Regions from separate parts of the Peribacillus sp. GL_122 genome, predicted to be linked through region 1. Evidence: riboswitches for the same ligand, from Rfam matches in the RefSeq annotation. Region 1 holds a riboswitch; each other region holds the start of a gene.
What was found. A riboswitch is a leader RNA that binds a small molecule or an ion and turns the genes downstream of it on or off. The one in region 1 is predicted to bind S-adenosylmethionine.

Region 2: linked by a shared signal. The riboswitch ahead of AC3ISB_RS25905 (methionine ABC transporter ATP-binding protein) and the one ahead of AC3ISB_RS16070 (bifunctional homocysteine S-methyltransferase/methylenetetrahydrofolate reductase) in region 1 are both predicted to bind S-adenosylmethionine.
Region 3: linked by a shared signal. The riboswitch ahead of AC3ISB_RS22785 (methionine ABC transporter ATP-binding protein) and the one ahead of AC3ISB_RS16070 (bifunctional homocysteine S-methyltransferase/methylenetetrahydrofolate reductase) in region 1 are both predicted to bind S-adenosylmethionine.

What each region holds. Positions count from the first base shown of each region.
Region 1 is NZ_CM174415.1:3,343,617-3,346,894, reverse strand. Features, by position in the region: gene AC3ISB_RS16075 (MOSC domain-containing protein) at 128-778, shown strand; SAM riboswitch class I at 889-987, shown strand; gene AC3ISB_RS16070 (bifunctional homocysteine S-methyltransferase/methylenetetrahydrofolate reductase) at 1,091-2,938, shown strand; gene metH (methionine synthase) at 2,931-3,278, shown strand, end outside.
Region 2 is NZ_CM174415.1:5,310,700-5,313,977, reverse strand. Features, by position in the region: SAM riboswitch class I at 20-126, shown strand; gene AC3ISB_RS25910 (O-acetylhomoserine aminocarboxypropyltransferase/cysteine synthase family protein) at 226-1,536, shown strand; SAM riboswitch class I at 1,653-1,765, shown strand; gene AC3ISB_RS25905 (methionine ABC transporter ATP-binding protein) at 1,919-2,953, shown strand; gene AC3ISB_RS25900 (methionine ABC transporter permease) at 2,946-3,278, shown strand, end outside.
Region 3 is NZ_CM174415.1:4,702,795-4,706,072, forward strand. Features, by position in the region: gene AC3ISB_RS22775 (MetQ/NlpA family ABC transporter substrate-binding protein) at 1-352, opposite strand, end outside; gene AC3ISB_RS22780 (methionine ABC transporter permease) at 374-1,024, opposite strand; gene AC3ISB_RS22785 (methionine ABC transporter ATP-binding protein) at 1,038-2,060, opposite strand; SAM riboswitch class I at 2,297-2,408, opposite strand; gene AC3ISB_RS22790 (GNAT family N-acetyltransferase) at 2,548-3,015, opposite strand; gene AC3ISB_RS22795 (nuclear transport factor 2 family protein) at 3,114-3,278, opposite strand, start outside.

The sequences.
Region 1 (3,278 bases):
CCCATTTAACGGCTCATGTGGCTTTTGCATTGTCATATTCTTATAAAAAACTACAGAATAAAATGGATTTTTAGTATAATTTATACATACAGGATGATATACATTAAATATGAATGGAAGATGCAAAATGCAAAATGGAAAAATTAGAGCACTTCATGCCGGGAAGCCGAAGCATGAAATTTTTTCGAATATCGATATCTTTTCAGCAATGGATAAACAAGCAAAGGATAATGTGACAGTGACTAAATCAGGTATAATTGGTGATGGGGTAGGTAATGTAAAGTTCCATGGAGGTCCTGATCGCGCTTTGTGCTTTTACCCCTTTGAGCATTATTCATTATGGAATGAAAAATTCTCTAAAAAGCTGGAAATCCCTGCATTCGGTGAAAATTTAACCATAGCGGGGATGAGGGAAGAATCAACGTATATCGGCGATATTTATCAAATAGGAGAAGTGATTGTTCAAATTAACCAAGGGAGGATACCTTGTTCGACCATTTCCCACTTCAATCAAGAACCTAAGTTTTTGGAACTCGTGCTGAAAACGAGTTTCACTGGTTATTTTGCAAGAGTACTTCAAGAAGGAACGATAACTAAACAAAACGAGATTGTGCTGATAGATCGTTTGCAAGAAAAAATTTCAGTTCATTATGCAGCAGAGGTAATTCTTCATAAACGAGATGGGCTGGAAGGCGCAAAGGCTTTACTTACACTAGACTCGTTAGCGGAAGACTGGAAACAAAGGATCTTGATGAGGGTTCAAGCTGTAAAAGATTGAATGATTTTTGCAAAAGTGAAAAAAATGTCGATCAGGTATTGAAATTGACAGATTATTAATGTAAATTAAATATAATCAAATTTTGAAATCTTGTGAAAATTATATAATGGATCTTATCGAGAGAGGTGGAGGGACTGGCCCGAAGAAACCTCAGCAACCAGCTTAGGCAAAGGTGCTAAATCCAGCAAGCAGAGCTTGATAGATGAGGAGAATGTTTCAAAAAACCTTCTTCTTTGAGAAGGTTTTTTTCCTTTTCTCTCATACTCATAGAATACGACAAAAACAGGATTGTTTTTGAGAGAGGGTGTAATGATGAATTTTCGTAAAGACGTGAAAGAAAGAATACTGGTTGGGGAAGGGGCAATGGGGACCTTATTGTATTCAAATGGCATCGATCAATGTTATGAGGAATTAAACTGCACGAACCCAGATCAAATAGAGTCCATCCACCGTGCCTATCTGGAAGCTGGTGCAGATATCCTTCAATCGAATACATATGGAGCCAATTTCAACAAATTGAAACGGTATGGACTTGAAGATGAAGTAAGCAGAATCAATCGCCAGGGAGTCATTCTTGCTAAAAAAGCGGCAAAAGGAAAGGCATACGTCTTCGGTACCATAGGGGCACAGCGGAGCATCAGGAAATCGGATTTAAGTATTGAAGAGATAAAACGGGGTTTTCGTGAACAGCTATACAGTCTTTTGATGGAAAACCCTGATGGGATTCTCTTGGAAACATTTTATGACCTGGAAGAACTGGAAACTGTCCTGCAAATCGTTAAAAATGAAACTGGACTGCCGATCATCGCAAATGTTTCGATGCATGAACTGGGAAATCTTCAAAATGGAATCCATTTAAATGAAGCCTTTCAAAAACTCGAGCAATTGGGTGCCGATGTTGTTGGCGTGAATTGCCGTCTCGGTCCACATCATATGATTCGGGCCTTGGAAGAAGTGAGTTTGCCAAAGCAAGCATCAATTGCCATATACCCAAATGCCAGCCTCCCGGATTATGTGGATGGAAGGCTCGTCTATAAAGCTGTGCCGGAATATTTCGGTTCAAGTGCCCTAGAACTTCGTGAGCAGGGTGCTGCGATCATAGGAGGGTGCTGTGGAACGACTCCGCTGCATATTCAAGCTGTAAAGAATGCGATTGGAAGTTTGGCTCCTGTGAAAGAGAAATTTACGAAATCCCGTGAAATAGAAATAATTGAAGTGAATGATAGAGAATTGGAACGTCCCCTGTTCGAAAAGGCCAAAACAGAAAGGACGATTCTAGTTGAACTTGATCCACCGAAAAAGTTAGGTATAGAGAGCTTCATGACTGGTGCCGAGGTTTTGAAAAAAGCAGGGGTCGATTCCATTACATTAGCGGATAATTCGCTTGCCTCACCAAGGATATCGAATGATGCACTGGCTAATTTACTGAAGAACCAATTGAATATAGAGCCGATGGTGCATATAACATGCCGTGATCGAAATTTGATTGGCCTGCAGTCACATTTAATGGGTCTGCAGACGGTGGGGCTGAACGAAATATTGATCATCACCGGAGACCCTTCAAAAATTGGGGATTTCCCGGGGGCCACTTCGGTTTATGATTTATCTTCCTTTGACCTAATAAGTATGGTCAAACAATTTAATGAAGGTCTTTCCTATTCCGGTCAAAGTTTGGGCCAAAGGGCAAATTTCAAAATTGCGGCAGCGTTTAATCCCAATGTGAAATATCTGGATAAAGCCGTACTGAGAATGGAAAAGAAGATTGCCTGCGGTGCCCAATCCTTCTTGACACAGCCAATCTATTCCGTGGAGCAAATCGAAGAAGTATATGAAGCCACAAAACATTTAGAAACCCCGATTTTCATCGGTATCATGCCCTTGACAAGCACCCGGAACGCCGAATTCATCCATAATGAGATCCCAGGCATCAAATTGCCTGATAATGTTAGAAGGGCCATGGCGTTAGCAGGGGATGACCCTGTAAAGTCAAGGATTGAAGGAGTGAATATTGCGCGAGAGCTAGTGGACGCGGCAAGGGAAAAATTCAAGGGCATATATTTAATCACTCCGTTCCTTCGCTATGAAATGACGGCGGAACTTACGAAATATATTAGAAAAGTCGATAGTAAACATACATCAGAGGTGGCAGTACATGAATAAAAAAGCGATTCAAGATCAGTTAAATTCTAAGATTCTCCTTCTTGACGGGGCGATGGGAACAATGCTTCAAGCGGAGAATTTGACAGTCGAGGATTTTGGCGGGGAACAATTCGAGGGCTGCAATGAATATTTATCACTGACGCAACCGGAAATCATTCAATCCATCCATGAAAAATATTTGGCAGCAGGTGCAGATATCATTGAAACAAATACCTTCGGAGCGACCAGTATCGTTCTTGAGGAATACGAAATAAGCACTATCGCTTACAAGCTAAATAAGATATCAGCTGAGCTTGCCGTTAAAGCTTGTGAAAAGTATTCCAATGATGAATGGCCAAGG
Region 2 (3,278 bases), 2.0 Mb from region 1:
TAATGGCAGAATTTAATAGTTCTTATCAAGAGTGGCGGAGGGACTGGCCCGACGAAGCCCGGCAACCGGTATAAATTTTATATACGGTGCTAATTCCAGCAGAGTGTTGGCTCTGGTAGATGAGGTGTGTTCTTGAGACCTCTTCTTGTTGAAGTGGTTTTTTTGTTTATAAAAGGCCAGATATCATATAATTCCAACTAAATCCATAGAAAAAGGTGAAATCATATGTCAGGGAAAAAGTTGCGTTTCGAAACATTGAGTGTTCATGGCGGTCTGCAAGCTGATGAAACAGGTGCACGTGCAGTTCCTATTTACCAAAGCAATGCATATTTGTTCAAAGACACCGACCATGCAGCGAATTTATTTGGCCTAAAGGAGAATGGCTATATATATACACGGCTTCATAATCCCACGGTCAGCGTTTTTGAGGAAAGAATGGCCTTATTGGAAGGCGGTATCGGCGGGTTGGCAACAGCAAGCGGAATGGCTGCCATCTCACTTTCAATCCTGAACATTGCCGCTGCAGGTGACGAGATTGTTTCAGCCTCTACATTATATGGCGGTACGTATAACCTTTTTGAAAATACTCTTCCCAAGTATGGGATCAAAGTGAAGTTCGTTTCTCCCGATGACCCTGAAAATTTCAAAAGGGCGATTACGCCAAGAACTAAAGCCATTTTTGCCGAAACGATCGGTAATCCAAGTTTGAGGGTGCTTGACATTGAAGCGGTAGCGAAAATCGCCCATGAAGCCGGCATACCTTTAATCATTGATAATACCTTTGCAACACCGTATCTTTGCAGACCAATTGATTTTGGCGCGGACATCGTCATCCATTCCGCTACAAAATGGCTTCTGGGAAATGGAACGACACTAGGCGGTGTCATCGTGGATGGAGGGAAGTTCGATTGGAACTCGCCAAACTACCCTGGCTTCACGGAGCCTGACCCAAGCTACGACGGTCTTGTATACGCCGAGGCAGTAGGACCTGCCGCATTCATAACGAAAGCCCGAGTTCAGTTACTTCGAGACTTAGGCCCTGCGCTAAGTGCCCAAAGTGCATTCCAGTTTACGCTTGGACTTGAAACGCTGCATGTAAGGATGAAAGAGCATCTATCAAACACCAAGTCTGTCATTAAATATTTAAAAAACCATCCTGCCGTGACTTGGGTTTCGCATCCTGGTGATGAGGATCATCCCGATAAAGCCCTTGCGGATAAATATTTACCTAAGGGAGCCGGGTCTGTCGTGACTTTTGGAATACAAGGTAATCGCGAAGCTGGGGCAAAACTTATCAATTCGGTGGAATTATGGTCCCATGTGGCGAATGTAGGGGATGCGAAGAGCTTGATCATCCACCCAGCCAGTACGACCCATCAACAATTGAATGAGGCGGGTCTTGCGAAAGCGGGTGTGCGCGCCGATCAAGTCCGTTTATCCATCGGGATTGAAAATGTAGACGACTTAATAGAAGATTTGGAGCAGGCAATTGAAAAAGCGACGAATATCGTTTCCTTGACTTCCAAAACGCTTTAACCAAAGTTCCTGTCATTCTTGAACTAGAAATAATATACATTGCGCTCCTTTTTTATCTATGATAAAATTTCTCCATACTAAAGAACTTAATGATGTACAAATATTCTATATATTAGCTCTTATCAAGAGAGGTGGAGGGATGTGCCCGATGAAACCCGGCAACCGACAAGGAGATTTCCTTGGAAAGGTGCCAATTCACACAAAGTTTAATTACTTTGGAAGATGAGAGAAAGGCCTGTTTCTTCACCTGCCTTTCTGCTCATGCAGAAAGGTTTTTTCTGTTTTAATGAGGAAAACATGTGCATGATATGAGAAACAGACTAATAATGTAGAGAAATCAACTAAGTTCATAGGTTTTATTGGATAAAAGAGGTGAGGATTAATGATTACATTGACGAAAGTCAGTAAGCTGTTCCGAACAGGAAAAGGAAACAGTGAGACGATCAAGGCTGTAAATAATGTGAATGTTGAAATAAATAAAGGTGAGATTTTCGGTATCATCGGATACAGTGGAGCGGGGAAAAGTACTTTGATCAGAATGCTCAATGGATTGGAAACTCCTACAGAGGGATCCGTTGTGGTGGCTGAGAAGGAAATTTCAAAAATTAAAGGGGCTCAGCTACGTAAGGCCCGTCAAGAAATCAGCATGATTTTCCAACATTTCAATCTATTATGGTCAAGGACCGTTCAGGAAAATATTTCTTTCCCATTGGAAATTGCAGGAGTTTCTAAAACTGAACGGACCAAGCGTGTGAACGAATTGATCAAGTTAGTCGGACTGGAAGGCAGGGAAAAGGCCTATCCTTCACAATTAAGCGGAGGGCAAAAGCAAAGGGTGGGAATAGCCAGGGCTCTGGCAAATAACCCTAAAGTGCTGCTGTGTGATGAAGCGACATCTGCCTTGGATCCGCAGACTACCGACTCCATACTCGAATTGCTTGTTGACATCAATCAGCGCCTAGGATTGACGATCGTCTTGATAACACATGAAATGCATGTAATACGTAAAATCTGTCATCGCGTCGCCGTAATGGAAAACGGGCAAGTTGTTGAACAGGGTCCTGTCCTGGATGTTTTCAAGAATCCTAAAGAACAAATGACGAAGCGTTTCGTGCAGCAGGTAACGGAACCAGAAGAAACGAAAGAAACGATGGACCATTTGCTCGAACGTTATCCTGCAGGCAAAGTGATTCAATTGACCTTTGTAGGTGATCATGCAGAAAGCCCGTTGATCACCAAGCTTGTACGAAACTTCGAGTTGGATGTCAATATCGTTCAAGGTAAGATATCCCAAACAAGAAGCGGTTCATATGGAACATTGTTTATCCATCTTGATGGCACAGAGGATGAAATGCTCCGCGCAATCGAATTCATTAAAGCACAGCAGGTAGGCGTGGAGGTGATTACTCATGCTTGAAGAATTATTGCCGAATATTGATTGGGAAGACATTATTGAAGCAACGAAAGAAACGCTCTACATGACAAGCGTCTCTGTAGTGGCAACCTTTTTTATAGGCATAATATTAGGATTGATCCTGTTCCTGACAGGGAAGGGTAATATGTGGGAAAACCGGGTAATCAACGGGGTCATGAGTGCTATCGTTAATATATTCCGTTCCATTCCATTTCTTATTTTGATCGTGCTGCTCATTCCTTTCACTAAGGCACTTGTCGGTTCAATGATCGGAGAGAACGCTGCATTGCCGGCACTTATTATCGGTGCGGCCCCATTTTATGCGCGT
Region 3 (3,278 bases), 1.4 Mb from region 1:
AAAGGCCCATAGGCGCAATGACAGTCGACCCGATGGCCTCTAATTTTAGATTTTGATCTTGAACGAATTCATCGAAGTAAGCGACCGTTTGGAATGAATTAGCATCAATTTCACCTTCACTTAAAGCAAGGTTCGGTTGGATATAATCATTGAAAGTGACCAGTTCGATATTAAGCCCTTCCTCTTTCGCTATGTCGACAATGTATTCCCATGTTCTTGTATCCCCGCTGCTGACACCGACTTTTACTGTTTTCACATCATCCGAACCGCCTGATGCACCTTCTTCTTTCCCGCATGCTGCAGACACGATGGCCAATGCCAATACTATGATCGTTAATAAGATTTTCTTCATTTCTCCTACCTCCTGTTATTTTTATCTTCTTCTGATTTTTCTTGAAACAAAATTCCCGGTGGATTGCAATAATTGAACGATGATCACGAGCGCCGCCACTGTGACGATCATCGTCATCGTATCAAACCTTTGATAACCGTAAGCCAAAGCTAAATCTCCGACCCCGCCTGCACCGACGGCACCTGCCATGGCCGTAGATCCAACAAGCCCGATTGTCGCTGTTGTAAATGTAAGGATCAACGAACTGAGTCCCTCGGGAATCAAAAAGCGATAAATGATTTGCCATGTCGTCGCCCCCATCGCCTGAGCTGCCTCGATGATCCCTTTGTCCACTTCCAACAGGGAGTTCTCCACAAGCCTGGCGATATAAGGAGCCGCGTAAAAGATTAGCGGAACAATGGCCGCATTCGTTCCGATTGCACTGCCTACAATCATTCTCGTAAACGGAATAAGTGCTACAAGCAAGATGATGAAAGGAACCGACCGCAATATATTGATGATCGGGTTCAATACATTAAAGACCCATTTATTCTCCAGGATGTGACCCTTTCTTGTAATGACAAGCAGGATACCGAGCGGAAGCCCAATCAATCCGGAAAATACCAATGAGATGGCTACCATATAAAGTGTGTCACCGAAAGCTGTCGACAGCTGATCTGCTGTTATTTCCATTCCCCAAAGCGTATTACCCATTTATCTGCACCTCCTGGACGAGAATCCCCTCATCTTTAATATATTGATAAGCCTTGTCCACCTCATTTTTGTTCCCGGTCACTTCGATGATCAAATTCCCGAAAGGCGTTTCCTGAATTTCAGAAATATTGGCTGATAAGACACTTAAATGAACATCATATTTCTTCGAGATGGTTGAAAGTAAAGGAGTACCCGAAGTAGTCCCAATAAAATTAATTTTCCAAATAATCGGGATATGGGACCCTATGCTTTTTAGGAAACTTTGTGGAATTTCGTCATGTATGACCGTTCTCACGAAGTTTTTTGCAATATCCGTTTGCGGCTTCGCAAACACTTCGAAAACCGAACCTTGTTCAACGACGCATCCGCCCTCCATGACCGCTACCTTATTGCAAATTTCCCTGATGACAGACATCTCATGAGTGATTAGCAGAATGGTAATATTGTATTCTTTATTGATTTTCTTTAAGAGCTGCAGAACTGCACTCGTTGTTTGTGGATCCAATGCCGAGGTAGCTTCATCACACAATAAGATCGATGGATTTGTAGCCAATGCTCTCGCAATGCCGATCCGCTGCTTTTGACCGCCGGATAATTGTTCCGGATAACTCTTTGCTTTGCTTGATAAGCCAACGAACTCCAACAGCTCGCCTACCCGCTTTTTGATTTCTTTACCAGGGGTTCCCGATAAAATCAGCGGCATGGCGATATTATCAAAAACAGTCTTTGAGTTTAGCAAATTGAAATGCTGAAAGATCATCCCGATTTTTTTCTTTTCTGCCCGCAATTCCTTCGCGTTCAATTTGGTTAAATCCTTGCCCCCAACAATCACCGAACCATCTGAAGGATGTTCAAGCAAATTGACCAACCTGATCAACGTACTCTTCCCGGCCCCGCTATAACCGACTACACCGAATATATCCCCCTTTTCAACTGTCAAATTAATGCCCTTCAAAGCCTCGACAGTCTGTTTCTTTGTTTGATAAACCTTTTTGACATTTTGAAACTCAATCATCCAATCTCCCCCCATGCTGTTTATTTGTACGAATTCATTATCCAGAGAAGAGCTTTGCAAAGTTTCATAATGTTAGGGTTGAATTTTTGGAATTTATGAGTAAATGCACCAATAATCCAAATAACCATATACATTTTGAATAAACAAAAGAGGCCTCTTCCGTCATCAGACAGAAGAGGCCTCTTTTAGACATAAAAAAGAGTAAACTCTTAAATTAATTATCTAAGAAAAGCTCCTTCTTATCTTTCAAACTTTCGTCCGTTGGAATTAGCACAGTATTTTTACAAAAGTAAAAACCCGCTGCCGAGGTATCATAGGGCCAAGTCCCTCCACATCTCTTGATAAGAATTAACGTTATATTTAATTATGTCCTTCACTATATATTCTAATTTCTCTAAAGTCAACCATATTTTTTTCGTTCTAAACATTTTCATAGTATAGTGAATTGATGGTTTTTAAATTATATTAATATAATTTTATTTCGTTTTTATAATGTTTTACTCATTCTCCATACAGGGTATTTTTCATTTTCTTCCCTTATCTTCATCATGCCTGATTTCGTATATAAACGAATCGCCCTTCCATTTTCCGGAGAAACCCTTAAATGATATTCGGATACATTAAATTGCCTGAAAAAGTTTTCTGCGTAGTGAACCAATTCCTTGCCAAGGCCTTTACTGCGGTAATCGGGAATAAGATAAAAAAGATTCACATAGCCAATCTCCGTTCCTTCATACTCACGAATTTGAAGTTCCATTTGTCCAATCGGTTCTTGGTCCTTTTCAATGATCACCTGTCCATCCGGAAATTTGCGGACCCGTTCTTTCATTCGTTGCAGATATGTATTTTCATCTCCAAAACCATCTTCAGATCCAAAACTTACAACATAGGAATCTTTCCTGAATTTAATGATAATATCTTTATCTTTGTCCGTATCAATGGTACGAAAGATCAACTTCATTCACCTCTATCATTTTAGTAAAATAGTTTTTAAGCAAGCAAACCTCATTTTACTTACGCATTTTTATGATATTTTTTTCATAAATAATAGGCTTAACTGGGCCCTTTCGTTTTTGTGCCTTGATGAAAAAACATTTGCCACCTTCCATTCGTACATTTCCAGATTGAACTCCTTAAGGTATGTTCCTCTTTATCTTCATCAAAAATCCGGTACGTAGTTAACACGGTATCCTCAGACAATGGATGCATATCAAATTG